DNA from 4 places in the Ectothiorhodospira sp. BSL-9 genome. Region 2 is predicted to be linked to each of the others. Evidence: predicted binding sites of a transcription regulator. Region 2 holds the regulator's gene; each other region holds the start of a gene.
The links. The regulator FliA, encoded in region 2, starts transcription of late flagellar genes. The targets are predictions, from matches to a motif close to GCTAAAGTTNNNNNNNNNNCNGCCGATA.
Positions count from the first base shown of each region.

Region 1: the regulator FliA is predicted to act here: its motif matches at 3,495-3,522, upstream of ECTOBSL9_RS05160 (methyl-accepting chemotaxis protein).
Region 3: the regulator FliA is predicted to act here: its motif matches at 1,889-1,916, upstream of ECTOBSL9_RS12305 (DUF5610 domain-containing protein).
Region 4: the regulator FliA is predicted to act here: its motif matches at 2,586-2,613, upstream of ECTOBSL9_RS00030 (chemotaxis protein).

Region 1 covers NZ_CP011994.1:1,069,323-1,074,254, forward strand. Annotated here, with positions in the region: gene ECTOBSL9_RS05150 (sigma-54 dependent transcriptional regulator) at 1-284, opposite strand, end outside; gene ECTOBSL9_RS05155 (ATP-binding protein) at 256-1,755, opposite strand; gene ECTOBSL9_RS05160 (methyl-accepting chemotaxis protein) at 1,790-3,433, opposite strand; gene ubiD (4-hydroxy-3-polyprenylbenzoate decarboxylase) at 3,579-4,932, opposite strand, start outside.
Region 2 covers NZ_CP011994.1:2,451,635-2,456,566, forward strand. Annotated here, with positions in the region: gene flhA (flagellar biosynthesis protein FlhA) at 1-402, shown strand, start outside; gene flhF (flagellar biosynthesis protein FlhF) at 470-2,008, shown strand; gene ECTOBSL9_RS11425 (MinD/ParA family protein) at 1,992-2,882, shown strand; gene ECTOBSL9_RS11430 (RNA polymerase sigma factor FliA) at 2,894-3,616, shown strand; gene ECTOBSL9_RS11435 (chemotaxis response regulator CheY) at 3,719-4,099, shown strand; gene ECTOBSL9_RS11440 (protein phosphatase CheZ) at 4,109-4,894, shown strand.
Region 3 covers NZ_CP011994.1:2,652,552-2,657,483, forward strand. Annotated here, with positions in the region: gene ECTOBSL9_RS12290 (hypothetical protein) at 1-374, shown strand, start outside; gene ECTOBSL9_RS12295 (sodium-dependent bicarbonate transport family permease) at 380-1,324, opposite strand; gene ECTOBSL9_RS12300 (hypothetical protein) at 1,443-1,850, shown strand; gene ECTOBSL9_RS12305 (DUF5610 domain-containing protein) at 1,953-3,092, shown strand; gene ECTOBSL9_RS12310 (hypothetical protein) at 3,167-4,159, shown strand; gene ECTOBSL9_RS12315 (AAA family ATPase) at 4,159-4,932, shown strand, end outside.
Region 4 covers NZ_CP011994.1:1,224-6,155, forward strand. Annotated here, with positions in the region: gene flgC (flagellar basal body rod protein FlgC) at 1-55, opposite strand, end outside; partial or broken gene flgB (flagellar basal body rod protein FlgB) at 113-468, opposite strand; partial or broken gene ECTOBSL9_RS00025 (protein-glutamate O-methyltransferase CheR) at 652-1,480, opposite strand; gene ECTOBSL9_RS00030 (chemotaxis protein) at 1,606-2,535, opposite strand; partial or broken gene ECTOBSL9_RS17360 (hypothetical protein) at 2,699-3,033, shown strand; gene flgA (flagellar basal body P-ring formation chaperone FlgA) at 3,082-3,480, shown strand; gene flgM (flagellar biosynthesis anti-sigma factor FlgM) at 3,571-3,882, shown strand; gene ECTOBSL9_RS00045 (flagella synthesis protein FlgN) at 3,887-4,369, shown strand; gene ECTOBSL9_RS00050 (flagellar brake protein) at 4,490-4,932, shown strand, end outside.

The sequences.
Region 1 (4,932 bases), 1.4 Mb from region 2:
TGAGCGATGGTGCCGAACGCGGTGAGCATGATGAACGAGGGCGGCATGGGCAGGCGACGGGACTGTATGAGCAAGTCCTGGCCATCGTTTCCCGGCAGGCGCAGGTCACTGAGGACCAGCGAGATACGCCCGGTTTCAAGATGCTCCCGGGCCGCCTCGGCATCGCCCACGGCTACCACATTCAGGCCGGCATCCTTGAGCTCTTCCACCACCAGGTCACGATGGGAGGCATCGTCCTCCACGACCAGGATCTGCTCAGGGTTGTTGTTGGAGGTCTGGGTCATCTTTGCCTTCGGTTGCCACGACATTCAGGGGAAGATGAAGCACGAACCGTGCCCCACCCAGGGGGCTATCCTCCACGTGGATCTCGCCATGGTGCTCCGTGACGGCCCCATGGGCCACCGCCAGTCCCAAACCCGTACCGCTGCCCACGGACTTGGTGGTAAAGAAGGGTTCAAACAATCTTGAGCGATGGTTTGGGTCGATGCCCGGCCCATCATCCTCCACCACCAGTTCCAGACGCCCTTGCGCCGATGCCCAACTTACCTGGACCTGTCCGCCCAGCGTGGCCTGGATCGCGTTGCGCAACAGGTTCGTCAGGGCCTGTTCCAATCGTGCCCGGTCCATGGGGATCACCGGGCCATCCTCCTGATTGACCAGACGCAGCGTGGTTCCCCGGGTCTGAGCTTCATCCTCCACCTGGGCGAGGGCAGCGCTGACCAGACGCCGCACGGGTTCATCACGCACACGGGGGGGATTTCGTCGACCAAAGTCCATCAACTGGCGCACGATACGGTCCATGCGGCCCACCTCCTGGCGGATCTCTGCCAGCGCCCGGGCCTGAGGGGTTTCGGCGTCCACGCGTCGCAGAGCCCGTTGCGCCTGCCCGTTGATCACCCCCAGGGGAGAACCCAGTTCATGGGCGACCCCGGCCGCCAGCTGGCCGATGGCGGCCAGCTTTTCCGATTGGCGAAGGCGTTCCTCCAGGGCCGCCTGGTGGCGGCGCTGGGCCTCCAGTTCGGCATTGGAGCGATCCATATTGTCCAGCATCCGGTTCATGGCCTCGGCCAGCACCCGCAGTTCCCGCGGCCCTGCACCCGCCACACGCAACTGACGATCACCCTGGCCCACTCGTGCCATGGCATTGACCAGGCGGCCCACATGGCGCCCCACGGCCCGCTGATGACCCAGCACGACCACTGCAACGAACAACAGGCTGAGAACCCCCAGGGCCATGAGGGCGCGGGAGCGCACCTGCATGAGATCTTCATGGAAGTCGCCGCCGTGGCGGGTGACCTGGAGCAGCCCGTTGATGCGGCCACCGGCATCACTCAGGGGCATGAAGAAGGAATAGATCTCCTGGCCACTGCGGTCGTCAAAGGCCCCGTGGGTGCCGGTCACCGTGGCGAGACGGGCATCGCGACGGCGATCCATGGAGGGACTGCGCGGGCCGCTGGCGGCCACCAGTTCACCCTGCTGGTCGTAGACGTAGGCACCGTAAACCTGATCGATGCGAAAGGCAGAGTCCAGGGCCTGCTGGACATTGGCCCGCTCACCGCGGGCCAGGGCATCGCTCAGCGGCAGGTGGATGGCCCGGGCCACCAGTTCGATGTCCTGCTGCATGCGCGTTTCCATGTGCGCCTCCAGACTCGTGAGGCCCGACCATCCGGCCAGCAGTACGATGAGGAGCAGGGGGGCCAGCACGAAGCCCAGCAGGGCGGCCCGCAGGCTGTAGGGATAGGCAGGGAATTTCATGGTATGCACCGGGCGGTGTATTCATGGGAAGCGATCAGCCGCTTCGGTCATGATACCCGATACGAAAACCACCCCAATGCCGCCCCTTGACGAAAATGGGCACCGAGAGGTCATGCATGATCTCTCCGGTGTCCCGCTTGTAGGTCTGTAACAGATAGGGCTTCTGGTGGGAGCCACAGCGGGAACCGGTCCGGTCCTTGAAGATCCGCTTGGTGCGGTTGTTGGCCAGGTCCTTGGCATAATCGCCGGTCAGGGCCTTGGCATAGCGACGGTTATGGGTGGGGAAATAGCCATGATCATCCACGGCCCCCGCATAGGCGATAAAGCGATGGCGCTCCAGGATGGGCTCCTGAATGGCTGGTAGCACCTTGTCGGTGAAATCGTCGAAGCGGGTCTTGTGCTTCACCGGGTCGGTATCCGGGATGGGCTTGTAGTTGCGGTCGAACAGATCCTCCAGGCGAATGCGGCCCGCATCCACGGCCGCCTCGAACGCGCGGCCCACCGCTGCAGCAGCCTGTTCCGCTTCCTGGCGCACCTGATCGTGCACGCCGCCCAGTCCCACATCGCCCAGAAGCTCGTAGATCAATTCCGCCCGCTCAGCCAGTTGCTCCGCCTGGGAGGACAGATGGCTCACATCGTCCTCGGTCTCCCGCAGGTGGCTGCTCACGGTCTGGATGGCCCGGGTCACCTCGTCCAGGTGATTGTGATTCTGCTCAGCACCACTGACCACCGTCTGGATACAGTTGTCTGCATTGGCTGAGTGGTTGAGGATGTCGGAGAGATGCTGGTCCACCTTCACGGTGCGGTCGGCGCTGCCCTGTACTGACTCTACCAGTTGCTGCATGGTGGAGGCGGCCTGGTGGGTCTCAGTGTTGATCTCCTGGACCATCTGGCCGATCTCACCGGTGGCCTGAGAGGTTCGGTTGGCCAGGCTGCGCACCTCGTCGGCCACCACCGCAAAACCCCGGCCCTGTTCGCCAGCACGGGCGGCCTCGATGGCCGCGTTCAAGGCCAGCAGATTGGTCTGCTCGGCAATGCCGCTGATCACCCCGGTGATGCGCTGGATCTCTCCGGCCCGGCCTTCCAGACGGGACATGAGCCGGGAGGCCTGCTCCATGCGTCCCTTCATCTCCTCCATGTGACTGAGGGCATCCTCGACGCAGGCATGACCGGCGTGACTGGCCTCGTTGGTCAGGCGTGCGCTCTCGGCAGCCTGCTCGGAACTCTCCACGGACGTCTGCACCGTGGCTGAGATCTGCCCGGACGCATCGGCGATGCCATTGACGGTGGAAACCTGGGAGTGCACCCGCTGCTTGAGGATGACCGAGGCATGGGACACCTCGGCGGCAGAGACGGCGATGCGGGATCCGGTATCGGCCAGGCGGCCCGCCAGCTTGCGTTGCCTGTCCAGGGCCTGGGCGATGACCTTGCTGCGCGGATCCTCCGTGACCGTCAGCGGGGCAGGGGAGCGGGAGAGGGTCTGCGCGTAAAGTGTTTCCAGGGCCTGCTCACGGGGTGCCACATGCAATCGGTCCATCAACGTGACGGCGCCGCCGGTGGCCAGCATGGACGCCAGGATGGCGGCCCCCGGCCCGGGTCCCATTAGCCAGACGAGGATCAGTGCGAGCAGCCCGGCCAGAACCACCAGACCGATCATGAGGAGTATGCGTTGTGTCATGGCGAGATCCGTGATGAGAAGAACACGGGGCGCCTGCCCGGCGCCTCCCTGCGAGTATAAGTATCGGCCAATACCGTCAGGCCTGTAGGGTTTGACTCATCTCAATCTAACGCAGACCACGACACCCGCAAAGCACGCTCGTCGGCTAGATGCCCAGTTCGTCCCAGATCTCGTCGACGCGTCGTTTCACCTCGTCACTCATGACGATGGGCGTACCCCATTCCCTTTGGGTCTCTCCAGGCCATTTGTTGGTGGCATCGAAACCCATCTTGGAGCCCAGCCCGGACACGGGCGATGCAAAATCCAGATAATCAATAGGGGTATTATCGATGGTGACCGTATCACGACCCGGATCCATGCGGGTGGTCATGGCCCAGATCACATCCTTCCAGTCCCGCGCGTTCACGTCATCATCGACGATGATCACAAATTTTGTATACATGAACTGACGCAGGAAGGACCATACCCCGAGCATCACCCGCTTGGCATGGCCGGCATACTGCTTGCGGATACTCACCACCGCCAGGCGGTAGGAACAGCCCTCGGGGGGCAGATAGAAGTCCACAATCTCCGGGAACTGCTTGCGCAGGATGGGCACGAAGACTTCGTTGAGAGCCACACCCAGGATCGCCGGCTCGTCCGGTGGCCGGCCCGTATAAGTGCTGTGGTAAATGGGGTCGGGCCGGTGGGTGATGCGTTCCACGGTGAACACCGGGAAGCTGTCCACTTCGTTGTAGTACCCGGTATGGTCACCAAAGGGCCCCTCGGGTGCCATGTCGTCCGGGTGGATCACACCTTCGAGGATGATCTCGGCCGTGGCCGGCACCTGCAGATCATTCCCCAGGCAGCGGGTAAGTTCCGTGCGCGAACCTCGCAGCAGCCCCGCAAAGGCGTGCTCGGAGAGGGTGTCGGGCACCGGGGTGACGGCCCCCAGGATGGTGGCCGGATCGGCCCCCAGCACCACCGAGACCGGGAAGGGCTCGCCGGGATGTGCCTGTTGCCATTCCCGAAAATCCAGCGCGCCGCCCCGATGGGAGAGCCAGCGCATGATCACCCGGTTGCGACCGATCACCTGCTGGCGATAGATTCCCATGTTCTGACGCTCCTTGTGGGGGCCACGCGTGACCACCAGGCCCCAGGTGATCAACGGTCCGGCATCACCCGGCCAGCAGACCTGTACGGGTAATTCCCCCAGATCCACTTCATCACCCTTTTTGACCACGGTCTGACACACCCCATGGCGCACCTTCTTGGGTGCCATGTCCAGCACCTTCTTGAACACGGGCAGGGTACTCCAGGCCTCCTTGAGACCCTTGGGCGGATCCGGTTCCTTGAGGAACGCCAGCAGCTTGCCCACCTCGCGCAGGGCTTCCACGGAGTCCTCCCCCATGCCCAGGGCCACCCGGCGGGGGGTGCCAAACAGGTTCCCCAGCACCGGCATGCGGTGTCCGGTGGGGTTTTCGAAGAGCAGGGCAGGGCCCTCGGCCCGCAGGGTGCGA
Region 2 (4,932 bases):
CCGCGCAGTCAGGATCCCGACGTTCTGACGGCGGCGGTGCGGGTGTCTCTGTCCCGATCCATCGTGCAGAACATCATCGGAACGGCCACGGAATTGCCTTTGCTGGCCATTGACCCTTCGTTGGAACAGATTTTGCAAAAGTCTTCACAAGGGGCCTCGGGAGCGGGGTTGGGCATCGAGCCGGGGCTGGCCGAACGCCTGCAACGCTCCATCGCCGAGGCCTCCCAACGCCAGGAAATGTCCGGAGAACCCTCCGTCCTGGTGGTCTCGCCCGATATCCGGCCCTGGATGGCCCGCTGGTTACGCAGTGCTGTAAGGGGGTTGAACGTGCTGGCCTACACCGAAATACCGGATAACAAGCAGATCCGTGTGGTGGCCACCGTGGGACGGGAAGAGACCTGACAGGTGAAATACAGGCCGGCCTGGGCAATGTGCCGGGGTCGGGGCGAAACGGATAACGGGTATCGACATGAAGATTAAACGCTATTTTGCACCCGACATGCGCCAGGCGATTCGTCAGGTGCGTGACAGCCAGGGTCCGGATGCGGTGATCCTCTCAAGTCGCAGCGTGGACGGAGGGATCGAGCTGATCGCCGCCATCGATTACGACGAGGACCTGGTAACGGAAATGGCGGATCAGGCGGACCATGGAGATGCGCCGCGTGCTAACCGCGCATCTGACTCCCCGCCGCAGGAGGACGGGCTCGAGGATGATCTGCTATCGCTGGGTGTGGATGCGAAGTCAAAAGGCCAGGAGCGGATGCCATTACGTCGCGGGGCAGGGGATTCCTGGGCGCGCCTGCCTCAGGAAGCCACCCCATCCAGAGTGACTCAAAGGGACGCCTCCGGGAACGCGAGTGCGTCGTCGGAGGATGACCCCCTGAGCGCGATGATGACCCCCCTGATGGAGCCACCGGCCAGGCAGAAGCAAACCCCCTCACGCAAGAAGCCCGAGACAGGGCAGGTCAGGGCCAGGGCAGCCACCCAGAGTGACCCCGAGGATGCTGCCTTCAAGGCCATGCGCAAGGAAATTCAGGGACTGCGTGGGTTGTTGCAGGAGCAGCTCTCGGTATTGATGGATCAGGAGTTTGCCCGTTCCGAGCCCTGGCGTGCGGCCATTGCCCAGCGCCTGGCCTCCATGGGGGTGGACCACGAAGTGGCCAGGACAGTGGCCAGTGCCGTGGAACTGGACAAGACTCCGGCTGCCGGCCGGTTCGAGCCGGTGGAAGGGTGGTCCGAGGCCCTGCGCCAGTTGGCGGGCTTGCTGCCCATCGCGGACGATGACCTGCTGGACCACAATGGTATCATCGCCTTTGTGGGCCCCAGTGGCGTGGGTAAAACCACAACGCTGGCCAAACTGGCGGCGCTGGCCAGCCTGCGGCACGGGCAGGAATCCATCGCCATCATCACCACCGATGTCTATCGCCTGGGCGCTCATCGTCAGTTGCAGACCATCGGTCAGTTACTTGGGGTCACCGTCCATCTGGCGCAGACAGAGCAGCAACTCAAGGATATGCTTAGGCGGGTGAAGTCCAAAAGGCTTGTGCTGATCGATACCACCGGAACCAATCAGCGTGACAAGGGCATGCTCGATGAGCTGGCTCAGGTCACCTCGGCATCTGCCGCCCGCGTGATGCTGGTGATGGCCGCCAATGTGCAAAAGGGCGTGGTGGATGAGACCCTGAGCGGGTTCAGTCATTTGCAACCCCAGGGTTGCATCCTGACCAAGGTGGATGAAGCCGCCAGCCTGGGTGAGGTGCTGTCTGCTCTGATCTCATCCAGGCTGCCGCTCAATTTCATCAGCGCAGGCCAGAGGATCCCCGAGGACCTGCTGGCCGCCAGTGCCCCGCGGTTGGTTCAGATGGCGGCGGCGGCGCTTGAAGCCCCGGGGAGATTTTCCGAGCAACGACCTCGTTCCAGGTTCCGGGCGCAGACCGCGCCTGTGACCTCGCGTCCTGACAGTGTCAACGATCTCAGCACCAGGTTTACTCATGCCTTCACCCAGTGAGAATCAAAGCAGCGCATCGGGGCGCCGGGACAAGCCCCGGCCGGTTCGGGTGATTGCCGTTTCCAGCGGCAAGGGGGGGGTGGGCAAGACCAATGTGTCAGTCAACCTGTGTGCCGCGATGGCGCGGACGGGCAAGCACGTCATGCTCATGGACGCTGACCTGGGTCTGGCGAACGTGGATCTTCTCCTGGGGCTGCAACCCAAGAGGAATCTGTCCCATGTGCTGGAAGGGCAGTGCAGCCTGGATGAGGTGGTGGTGGAGGGCCCCAACGGGATGCTGATTGTCCCGGCGGCCTCTGGCATCGCCGATATGGCGGACCTGGGGCACGCCCAGCATGTGGGCATCATTCGCGCCTTCAGCGAACTCACTCACCCCCTGGACGTGTTGGTGGTGGACACTGCGGCAGGTCTGCATGACAGCGTGACCAGTTTCTGCCGGGCGGCCCATGAGGTGTTGGTGGTGGTCTGTGACGAACCAGCCTCCATCACGGATGCCTATGCACTGATCAAGGTCCTGTATCGGGACCACGGCGTCATGCGGTTCCGCATTCTGGCCAACATGGTGCGCAACGAGCAGGAAGACGAGGGGCGGAGCCTGTTCCGCAAGCTGGTCGCCGTGTGTGACCGTTTTCTTGACGACGTCACGCTCGACTATGTGGGGTCGATTCCCTACGACGACTATCTTCGCAAGGCCGTGCAGCGTCGTCAGTCCGTGGTGGAGGCCTTTCCCTCTTCGCCGGCGGCCCGGTCCTTTGCGGCCTTGCCCTCGCGTATAGAACAATGGCCCATGCCCCGAGGGGCCCGGGGCGGCATCGAATTTTTTGTGGAACGTCTGATCAATAGCGATCAGAGTGATCTGGAGCCAGCACCATAAGCGGTCTCGCCATGTATGCCAGCCAACAGTTGGATTCCAATACCCTGGTGGATGAGCATGTCGCCCTCGTCAAGCGCATTGCTTACCACCTGCTGGCGCGCCTGCCAGCCAATGTGCAGGTCGATGATCTGATTCAGTCGGGCATCATCGGCCTGCTGGAGGCTGCCCGTCATTACGATCCGTCCCAGGGGGCGAGTTTCGAAACCTATGCGGGTATCCGCATCCGCGGGGCCATGCTGGATGAGGTGCGTCGCAGTGACTGGACGCCCCGTTCCGTGCATCGTCACTCACGGCAGATCAGTGAAGTGATCCGCCAGATCGAGAATCGGGAAGGGCGGGAGGCCTCGGCAGCCGAGATCGCCGAGGCGCTCGGCGTGGATATGACCACCTATCAGGACATGCTCCGTGATGCGGTCTCAAGCCGGGTGCTGGGTTTCGATGATCTGGGGGATGACGATTCCTCGGCAGAAAACCTGCTGACCTCCGATGGGCCGGATCCGCTGATGGATCTGACGCGAACCGATTTCAAGAAGGCGCTGGTGGAGAACATCGGCGAGTTGCCGGAACGGGAAAGACTCGTGCTGTCCCTGTATTATGACGAGGAATTGAACCTGCGGGAGATTGGTCAGGTGCTGGGGGTGAGTGAATCCCGGGTCTGTCAACTCCATGGCCAGGCGCTGATGCGACTCAAGGCGCGCATGGGCGACTGGGTGGGGGATGGGGTTCGGGTCTGAGAGATCCCCGAGGTTGCTGGAGTCTGGAACACGTATCAATTCCGCGCGGCCAGCGCGCGGCTAACGATTTGCGCATCACTGGAGGTTTTTGTGGATAAGAATATGAAGATCCTCATTGTGGATGACTTTTCCACAATGCGGCGCATCATCAAGAACTTGCTGCGGGATCTTGGGTACAACAACACCTCCGAGGCGGATGACGGACATACGGCGTTACCCATGCTGCAAAATGGTAACTTCGATTTTCTGGTCACCGACTGGAACATGCCCATCATGCCCGGCATCGATCTGCTTCGCGCAGTGAGGGCAGACCCCCGCATCAAGGATATGCCCGTGCTGATGGTGACGGCAGAAGCCAAGCGCGAACAGATCGTCGAGGCGGCTCAGGCGGGCGTGAACGGCTACATCGTCAAGCCGTTCACGGCGGAAACCCTGCGGGAAAAGATCGACAGGATCTTCGAACGTCTCGAGCAAAACGGTTGATCATTGCCCATGGATAAGAGTCAAGACAGCGACAAAGAGGCCCTTTTCAGGAAGGAGCAACTGGAGCGGGCCCGGGAACTGGTCCAGATGATGGAGGCCGGCCAGGAAGACAAGGCGGGCCACCTGATCGAGGAACTGGGCCGCATGCACGAGAGCATGCTGTTCCAGGAACTGGGCAAACTCACCCGCGACCTGCACGAGGCGCTCAATAGTTTCCGCCTTGATACACGCCTGTCCGAACTCACTCATCAGGACATCCCTGATGCCAAGGAACGTCTTAACTACGTGGTGGCCATGACGGAGCAGGCTGCCCATCGCACGCTCAACGCGGTGGAGGAGAATCTGCCCGTGGCGGAGTCGCTGGCCACTCGCGCCGGGGAACTGGGTGCGGAGTGGACGCGGTTTCGCCAGCGCGAGATGTCTCTCGAGGAGTTCAGGCAGGTGAGCCAGCAATTGAGCGACTTTCTCGCGGATACGGAGCGGGATGCGGACAAGCTGCGCAAGGGTCTGTCCGAAGTCTTGATGGCCCAGGACTTTCAGGACCTGACCGGTCAGGTGATTCGCCGGGTCATGACCCTGGTTCAGGATCTGGAAGACAACCTGGTGGGGCTGGTGAGGGTATCGGGGCAGCGACTGACCAAACCCGAGACCGACAAGAACGCGGCTGATCCACGCAAGGATGCCGGCCCTGCCAGCGCCGGCACGGGTCCCGCAGTCTCCGGGACCTCCGACAAGGGGGAAGTGGTCAGCGGGCAGGACGATGTGGACGATCTGCTCTCCAGCCTGGGTTTCTGATCGGGTCCAAGGGCCCACCTCCGGGCGTATGCCCATTT
Region 3 (4,932 bases), 200 kb from region 2:
GCTTTCCCGCACCGGATAATCCCGCTCTGATCCTGCTGCCCTGGCTGGTGGCCCTTGCGGCGGTGGTCCTGGCATTGACTCTGGGCGACCCCGCAGCCCACCTGGCCGGCGAAACGGATACTTCGGGTCTGCTGCGAGGGTTTGCGATGCTCAAGGGTGTGATCACCCTGGTGGCCCTGTTGTTACTCTCCTGGCGCCTGTTGTGGCCGGTGCCCAAAAACCTTCTGGTGGGCTATCTGCTGGCCATCACCGCCATGGCAGGGGCGGGTGCCATGGTCTGGCAACTCTCCTATCTGGGTCTGGTCTCCATCTTCTTCCATGGTGGGCTGATCCTGCTGCTGCTGATGGCCTGGAAGGATTCGGCGGCCCGGTAAACCCATCACGCAACGCCCAGCCACTGCACCAGCTGATAATACAGCGGGATGCCAATAATGACGTTTACCGGGAAGGTGAGACCCAGCGCAGCCAGCATGGCCAGGCCGATGTTGGCCTTGGGGATGGCGGCACGAATGGCCGCCGGTGCGGCAATGTAGGAGGCGCTGGCCGTCAGGGCAGTGAGGATGAGCAACGAGCCGGCGGGCAACCCCATCAGCAGGCCCATGCCCAGGCCGACGCCAGCAAGCACGAAGGGGGCAAACACGGCAAAGCACAACAGCCGCCAATGGTGCCAGGGGATGGGGCGCAGGGTTTCGGCCGCCGTCAGGCCCATTTCCAGCAGGAACAGGGCCAGCACCACCTTGAATGCGTTGGTCAGCAGGTCGGTGACCGCCGCACCTTCCTGGGGGCCGTAAAGCAGGCCGATGATCACCCCACCCACCAGCAGGATCACACCCCGGTTGGTGAGGGTTTCATGCCATATCCCCGGCATGCCGGCGCTTGCCTTGGCGCCGCTATAGCGGCGATAGAGGAAGATGGCCACCATGATGGCCGGCAACTCCATCATCACCAGGTAGAGGGTCACCTCCGGGCTGATGGTGAGCTTCAGACCCTCTGCAAAGGCCAGGGCCACGGCAAAGGTGCCGGCGCTCACGGAGCCGTAATGGGCGGCCATGCTGGCACTGTCCGCCGCCGACAGGCAGACGACGCGCATCAGCAGGGGCATGAGTATCAGCGGAATCAGTGCCCCCAGCACGGCCACCGCCATTAGATCCTGGATGACCGACAGGCTGATATTGCCATGCAGCGCCATGCCCCCCTTCAGACCGATGGTCAGCATCAGCAGCAGGCTGAGGGTGTCGTAGGCGGCCTTGGGAATGGTCAGGTCGGATTTCAGCAGCCCCGCCACCAGGCCGAGCAGGAAGAACATGACGACAATATCGGGCATAGGTGTGGAAGCAGTTGGCCAGGAGGGGCGGATTTTGAAGCGAAAAGCGTCTGGATGCCAGTGCCTGGGACTTGAGTAGCCCTTGACCTGGTGGCACTCTCCTGAGATGACACTCTCCATGCGCATCAAGATCATTCCATGGGTTGCCTTGGCGTTGAGCTGGCTGGTGCTGGCCCCGGTACAGGCGCAGACCATCATCCTCCAGGAAGGGGAATCCTGGGAGCGGGGTGGCGTGCAGGTCTGGTGTGGGCCACCCCCTTCCAGCGTGCGCCCCATCGTGATCACCGAATGCCAGTTCTGGGACGATTTCGACCGCACCTGTCTGTTCGAGCGCCGAATTCATCGGGTCGGCAGCCAGGAGTGTGTGGAGGAATGCCAGCACTGGGATGATTTTTCGAGCACCTGTGACTTCGAAACCCGCTGCGAGTTTCACCCGGATCAAGGCGTGTTCGTGCACACGCGCTGTGAGCAATTCGACGATTTTTTCAGGACTTGCGAGCGGGAACGAGCCCGTATTCTGCAGTGAGCGGTTACGGAGGCTGTTTTCTGCTTTCGTTCAAACCCCCTAAAGAATCCATTCAGGTCGCCGATACAGACTCCATACCCCCCAGTGCAGGAGTGTGTCGCCGTGGCTATCGAAAACAGTGTCTTCCCGGTCTCACTCAAGACCCCCGATTTCCGTCCCGGCGCCAAGGGTGCGGGGCAGGGCATGGCCGCCGGCGACAATGGCTCGGCCCGCAGCCTGAATGCTCTGCAGAACAAGATCCTGCAGAGCCTGGCAAAGCAGATCCCCGGGCAAAGCCTGGGGAGCATGAAACGCCTGGATGCCAATGACTTCACCCCCGAGAAGGTGGCGGAGCGCATTGCCGGTTTCGTGGAGCTGGGGCTGGCCAACGCCCGCGCCCGCGGAGCCAGTGAGGAGCAACTGCAAACGCTGAAAGAGCAGGCTACACGAGGCGTCGAGCAGGGCTTCAAGGAGGCCCGGGAGATCCTGGGAGGTCTCAATCTGCTCGATGGCAAGATCAAGGCGGACGTGGACGAGACCGAGCGGCTTACCTTCGAGGCTCTGAAGAACCTCGAACTCGCCCCCCAGGATCGTGATCTGGTCGGCATGACCCGCCTGTCCATGATGGAGCGCTATCAGCGCGCCGAGAGCCTGGAACTCAACATCACCACACAATCGGGTGCCCAGGTGAGCATCCAGTTCCAGAGTGCTCAGGATACCCGTGTCCAGGCCGAGGCCCGGATGGAGGGTGGGGACTCCCGGGGGTGGCTGGATGTGAGCCGAACCGAGCAGAGCGGGTACAGCTTCTCGATCCAGGGCGACCTGAATCCGGACGAACTCCGGGCCGTGGAGGATCTGGTGCGTGATGTAGGCCAGTTGGCCAATGAGTTCTTCAATGGCGACGTGCAGCAGGCCTTCGAGATGCTGCCCGATCTGCGTTTCGATGTCAGCCAGCTGCAGTCCATGGATCTGAACATGACCCGCACCGAGACCTACCGGATGGCCCAAAGCTATGAGCAGACCCGGCAGATGGAGTCTCCGGAGACCGCCATGCCGGCAAGACGCCTGGGCCAGTTGATGGAATCCATGCAGGAACGGTTCAACCTGCCACCGCTTCAGTTCCTGGCCAATCCCATGGACGATGGCGGACTGATCATGAAGACACTGGTGGAGCAGGATGCCCGCTTCAAGGAAGCCGCTACCGAGCAACAAGAGCGGTTCCAGGAGAACATGGCGCGCTTGCTGGACGCAGTGCGTCAGTAGCATGAGAGCCCGCAGCGGGGAATATTCCGGTCACTCCACGGTCATAATTCCAGGTAACCACCCCTGGAGCTCCGGTGACCCCGCTAACCCATCATGAAATCCTCACCCTGGTTGGCCCCTTTGCCCGCGATGAATGGCGGGTGGATCTGGCGGCCACCGACCGCCAGAACCGGTGCGTGGTTTTCGAGCCGCGCACCCATGACAACCCCGAAGATCCTTCGAGCCTCTCGCTCACCGAACACCTGCAACTGGAAAACCCGGCCCGTGGCCGGTTCTGTCTGCGGCGCACGCTGACCGAGGCCTCGGGCCTTTGCGCCACGCTGGAGGTCACCGGTGACGACCCGGCCTCGGTGTACGCCCAGTGCGCCCGTGTGCCGCTGCATGACCACTTTCGGCACCAGGCCGGCACGCTGGCGGCCATCAGTTACGCCCTGGAGTATCGCCGCCCCGCACCCAACGTCGAGCCGGGCTGGAGGCGGCGTTTTACCCTGGGCGAGGCCTGCGTGCGCGGGCGACGCCTGCAGTTTGATGCCCGCACCGTCCCGGGTCTGCCGGCCAAACTGACCCTGGACTGGCATCCCCGGGGGGATATCCATCTGCCCGGTGACCTGCTGGCGGTGCAGGGCTGGGCGTGGCGACCCCTGCAACTGATGCCCGGTGGCTGGAAGGCCACCGTAAAACTGGCACGACGGGAGCCGGAGCGTTCACGGGAGGCCGAGGAGCGTTTTCTGGCCACCGTGGCACATCTGGAACAGACCCTGTCCCAACCACCCACGCGCTTTCATGAGCGCTTCAAGTGGCAGCGCTGGCGGGTGGTCTTTCAGCGCAGCCTGGCCATACAGGGCATGCTGGCCATTCTATCTGCCATCCCCATCCTGTACTGGGGCGATTTCGGGCAGGATGGTCAGGTACCGCTGTGGACCACCGGTGTGCCGCCCGTGATGCTGCTGGCCATCTTCCTGAGCTGGTCCCGCGAGGTGCCGGTGATGGAGATCCCGCCACTGCCCAAACCGCTGCTGGCCGCCGCCTGGGAGCAGGGCCCAACGACTGAAGGAGTCTCCGACTGATGCAGGGCAATCCCATGAACATCCCGGCGGTGTCCATTGCCGCCGCCAAGCAGGCACTGATCGAGCAATACGCGGATCCGGTGCTGCGGCTTCGTGCCTCCATGCTCTGGGGCACGCGCGGGGTGGGCAAATCCTCCATCATCGCCCAGGTGGCCGAGCACTACGGTGTGCCCCTGGTGGACCTGCGCTTGACCACCATCGAACCGGTGGACATCCGCGGTGCCATCTATGCCGATGAGGAACAATCCCGTACGGTCTGGTTTCCCCCGGAGTTCCTGCCCGGCCCGGATCAACCCGAAGGCATCCTGTTTCTGGATGAACTCACCGCCGCCGACCAGCGCCTGCAGATCTCCGCCTATTCCCTCATCCTGGATCGGCGCGTGGGGCACTACCATTTGCCCCATGGCTGGCAGGTGGTGGCGGCGGGAAATGCCCGCTTTCATGGGGCAGTGAGTCACGACATGGGCACGGCCCTGGCGGACCGCATGTTTCATTTCAATGTGCAGACGGCCATCGACGCCTTCCTGGAACATGCCCTGGAACGAGGCTTTGCCCCGGAGGTGATGGCCTACCTGAAGGTGCGGGCCGACAAGCTGGATGACACCCAGACCCAGCTCGCCAATGACTATCTGATCGGTGCAAGCCCGCGGGGGTGGGAGGACATCTCCAACGTACTGCGCTCGGATATCTCCGACATGGCCAAGCGCCTGTTCGTCCAGGGGCGCATCGGGTCCGCCAATGCCGCAGAGTTCTTCGGAGTGTTGCGGGAGATC
Region 4 (4,932 bases), 1.1 Mb from region 2:
ACTGGGCACTCAGCGCCGAGCCGGATACATCAAAGACCTTGAACATGTTGCTCATGATTCAATCCTCCGGCCTACTCGCCGCCCCGGAAGGCGTTGCGCAGACCCAAACTTGTCACTGAAAATCCAGGCTCGCCTGGTATTGAACAGCGTTCTCGGCAAAGGCTGCCTGCTCCAGCTGCGGATCCACCGTATTGCCGTCCAGAGATGGTTGATTGGGTACCCGATACATGGCCTCCCCCACGCCGCCCGCACCACCTGTTGCGTCCAGGTGAGCCGCATGGGTGCGACTCATGGACAACTGGTCCGGTTGGTGCTGTTGCTTGAGCACCTGCCGGAAGTCCAGATCGCGGGCCTTGTAGTTGGGGGTGTCGGCGTTGGCAATATGGAGGCGAGCAGTTCCATGCGCCTGGAACGCACCTGCAGCGCTTCGCCATGAATACCCAAGGCATTGTCAAATGAGAGCGGCATGATCTTCGACCTCAAGAAAATCTCTTGGCAGTCGAAATGCAAACAGCGTGCCATACGATAAATTCTCGTAGTTTCAGGCACTTGGAGGAGGGATAACCAGAAAGAAAAGGGCAATCCGCAACAACCCGCCGTTGGGGGCCGTTGCGCGGTGAGCAGAGTCGGAAGTTTGACGCTGCGGGGAGGTTACTTCTTCAGGCGATACACCACACCGGGGTTGCAGCGCACCATCTCGAAGGCGTCGGAATAATTGGCCATGGATCCGAGGCCCCAGGAACAAGTAGCCGCCCGGGTGAGTATCTGGGAGATGCGCTTGAGGATAGTGCGCTTGGACTCCAGGGAGAAGTAGATCAGCACGTTACGGCAGAAGACGATATCGAACCGACCCATGGTGCTGTAGTTGTCCAGGAGATTGAACTCCCGGTAGCTGACACGGGCCTTGATGTCCGGCTTCACTTCCCAGCGATCGCCTTTTTGAATGAAGAACCGGTTGCGCCGATCCAGCGACAGCCCCCGGCCACGGCCAGGGAGTCGTAGCTGGCTTCCTTGGCCTCGCGCAGCACGGCACCGGAGATATCCGTACCCAGGACCTGCACGTCCCGCAGGCTACCGGGCCGCGACTGCAGGTACTCGCTGGTGGTCATGCTGATGGAATACGGCTCCTGCCCCGAGGAACAGGCGGCACACCAGATGCGCACCGTGGAGCTCGGGGATTTTTCGCCAATTCCGGGTAGATCTGGTTTTTCAGGATCTCGAAGGGGAAGACATCACGAAACCAGTAGGTTTCGTTGGTGGTCATGGCCTCGATCACCCGCTCACGCAAGCCCGAGCGCCCGCCCCGCTTGAGGAGCTTGAGCAATTCACTGACCGAGGAGACCGAGAACTCCTTCATCAGCCGGGACAACCGGCTGGTCACCAGATAGTGCTTGTTATCTCCCAGTACAAGTCCGCAGGACCGCTCAAGAAAGATCTTGAAGTCCTCGTAATCCTGGGGTTCGATCGGGCCCGATGACAATGTGCTGCTGCTTCCCGGTTAGTGTATTGAGACTGCGCCCGGCATGGAGCCGGAAGGCGCAGTATACCCGCAAACGTGCTCCCCGGGCGGCAACGGTTTGCCGCCCGTGGCCTCCCGCTGCCCCGTCACTCGCCGACCTCTTCGGGCTGCAGGTGACCGAGCACGGCCTCGGCCAACTCGTCGGGGCTGAACTTGGGCAGAAATCGATTGGCCCCCGCCTGGCGCACCATGGCCTCGTTGAAGGTGCCACTCAGGGAAGAATGTAACAACACGTACAGTCCCGACAACTCCGGTGACTGACGGATCTCCGACGATAAGGTATACCCGTCCATGACGGGCATCTCGATATCCGAGATCACCATGCCGATCTGCTCATCGATGGGGCCCTCCTTCGCCATGTCCTTGAGCTTGTCGAGGGCCTGCTGACCATCATTGGCCACGATGGCCTCAACACCGATCTGGGCAAGGGCGCGCACGATCTGCTTGCGGGCCACCGAGGAATCGTCGGCCACCAGGGCGCGGCGCACCCGCCCGCCCTCGCGGATGGTACGGGACAGGGCTTCGTCCACATCCCTGGACGGACCGGTCACCATCTCCAGGACCTTTTCCACGTCGATGATTTCCACCAGGCGGTCTTCCACCTGGGTGACAGCCGTCAAAAAGCTGTCCTTGTGAGTGCCCCGCGGCGGCGGGCGGATCTGATCCCAGTTGAGATTGATGATGCGATCCACCGAGGCCACCAGCAGGCCCTGCACCGAGCGGTTGAACTCGGTGAGGATGACAAAGGCCTTCTGCTCGTGTTCCGGCGCTGCCATGCCGATGGCGTGGGCCAGGTCCACCACCGAGACGGTCTGTCCTCGCAGGGTGGCCACGCCGCGCACCACCGAATGGGCGCTGGGCATGCGATTAAGGGGCGGGCAGGCGATCACCTCGCGCACCTTGAAGACATTGATGGCGAACATCTGTCGCGTGCCCAGGGAGAACAGCAACAGCTCAAGGCGGTTCTGCCCCACCATTTGGGTACGCCGATTGACACCATCCATCAAGTCGCTCATGGGCCCCTCCTGCGGAACACCCGGGGATAAACATGGCCAGTCGACCGGGTTATCGGCGGCTTGGGACAATCCTTGATACCTGATCTGGCACCGGGATTGCATCCCCTTAACACCAATAGCCCCCGGCGCCGGAATCCCGGCAACGATTGCGCGGACCACGATTATGAACCAACTTGTACACACCTGTCTCATACCCCGAGCTCATGGCCCCCGCTCCGTTCATCAACGCCGCGGGTGGAGAAGGTCCGTCCTGTCGTGCCTGGCCCTGTGCGCGCTGGCGCTGCCGCCCACAGCCCTGAGCTCGGAGGTGGAGCCCCATGGCAATATCCTCAAGGCAGCCCGGGAGTTTCTCACCGAGCAGGCCCGCCAGCATCACGGCGACTCCCTTGAGGTGCGCGTGGTCCCGGGACGGCTGGACCCGCGACTCCGCCTGCGGGCCTGCGGCAGCCCCCTGGAAGCCCAGCTTCCGCCCGGGGGCGCATGGTGGGCAGCACCACCGTGGGCGTGCGCTGCCCCGGTCCCGCGCCCTGGAGCCTGTATGTACCGATGCAGGTCAACCTGCGTGGCGAAGTCGTGGTTCTTGACCGTTCCCTGCCCCGCGGCACTGTACTATCCTCCGGTGACATCAGACTGGAGCATCGGGAACTCAACAGCTTGCATAGCGGCTACCTGGTGGACCCGGAGGGTGCCCAGGACATGGTGCTCAGACGCGCCCTGAGCGGTGGCACGGTGCTCACACCCCACATGGTGGAGCCGCAACGCCTTGTGCATCGTGGTGAGCGAGTCACCCTGATCTCGGAAAATTCGGTGGTCACCGTGCGCATGGCCGGCGAGGCCATGGCGGACGGCTCCTACGGAGACCGGGTACGGGTCCGCAACCTGTCATCCAAGCGTGTCGTCGAGGGCCGGGTACTGTCTGCCGGGGTGGTGGGTGTTAATATGTGACACCCGACACATAATACGGGTTAAAGAATTCCCAGGACGAGCCGATAAAAGGACTATGAGAGGCGATGTCTGTATGTGCGAGGAATGGATATGTCCATCGAAATCAAGAATCTAAGCCAGCCGCAGGCGCGGGGTGCCGGTGATAGCCGCGGCACGTCCGAAAGCGCCCGCGGCGGTAAGGGGGCTGGTCAAGCCCCGAGCCCGGCCGATAACACGGCCGACAAGATCACCCTCACCGGGGCCGCAAGACGCCTCAGTGACCTGGAGCAGACTGCGGCTTCCCAGCCACAGGTGGATGAGAAGCGCGTGGCTGAACTGCGCCAGGCCATCCAGGACGGCAGCTACCAGGTGAATGCGCAGGCCGTGGCAGAAGGGCTCATAAAGTCGGAAACCCTGTTCTGATCCCATGAACCACACCCCCTTCCCAGAGCACCTGGACCAGATACTCAGTCAGTCCGTGCGTGAGGCCACCAGCCTGGAATCGGCCTTGCAGCGTGAGGGCGCAGCCCTGGCGTCTCGCGACCTGGATGAGCTGAATGCCGCCGTGGCTGACAAGCAAACCCGTGTACAGGCACTGGAAGCATTGACCCGCCAACAAACGGAGTTGCTGCAGCGGGGAGGCTATGAAACCAATGCCCACGGCATGGACTGTGTGCTGCGCGACTGGGACGAAGAAGGCGTGCTGCGTCCCGTCTGGGATCGCCTGGTGGAAGTCATGTCCCATTGTCATCGCCTGAATCAGGTCAATGGCGGCGTGGTGGAAACCAGCCGACGCCGTGTGGACCAGGCGCTGCACATCCTGCGCGGGGAAGAAACCCGCACCGAACTCTACGACACCCGCGGTCGCGCCTTCTCGGCAAGTTCATCCCGCCCGATCACCAAAGCCTGATCCCGCGCACCACCCGGCGGTGATTCCCGACCGCCATGTATCCCACGCTGTGCTAACCTTATATTGACGGGTTAAGTCAAACCCGCAGGCACACCTGCCCGCATGGGAGGAACAAGCGCCATGGCACAGATGCAGACACTGGCCCGCCAAACGCCGGCCAGAGAAGTGGGACAGCCGATGATGACCCCGGACGATATCCTGGCACAACTGAGGGATCTGGAAGCACGCCATGCTCCGCTCAGCGTGCGACTGGGCAATGAACAGGACTTCTTCAACAGCCGCTTACTGCGTATGGATCCTTCCCATGGATGGTTGTTCCTGGAGGAACTCAAGCCCTACCAGGGCCACCTGCGGGTCGCACCCGGGCAACCCATGCATGTGTACGCCGTCTTCGGTGACATGGGCGCTCATTTCTGCACCGAGGTGATGCACACCGGCGAGCATGATGGCGTGGCCTTCTATGTTCTGGGACTTCCGGAGAAAATGGACTCGGAACAAAAACGCACCCATTTCCGAACCCCCGTGGAACATTCCCTGGGTACCAGAGTGACGCTCACCAACCG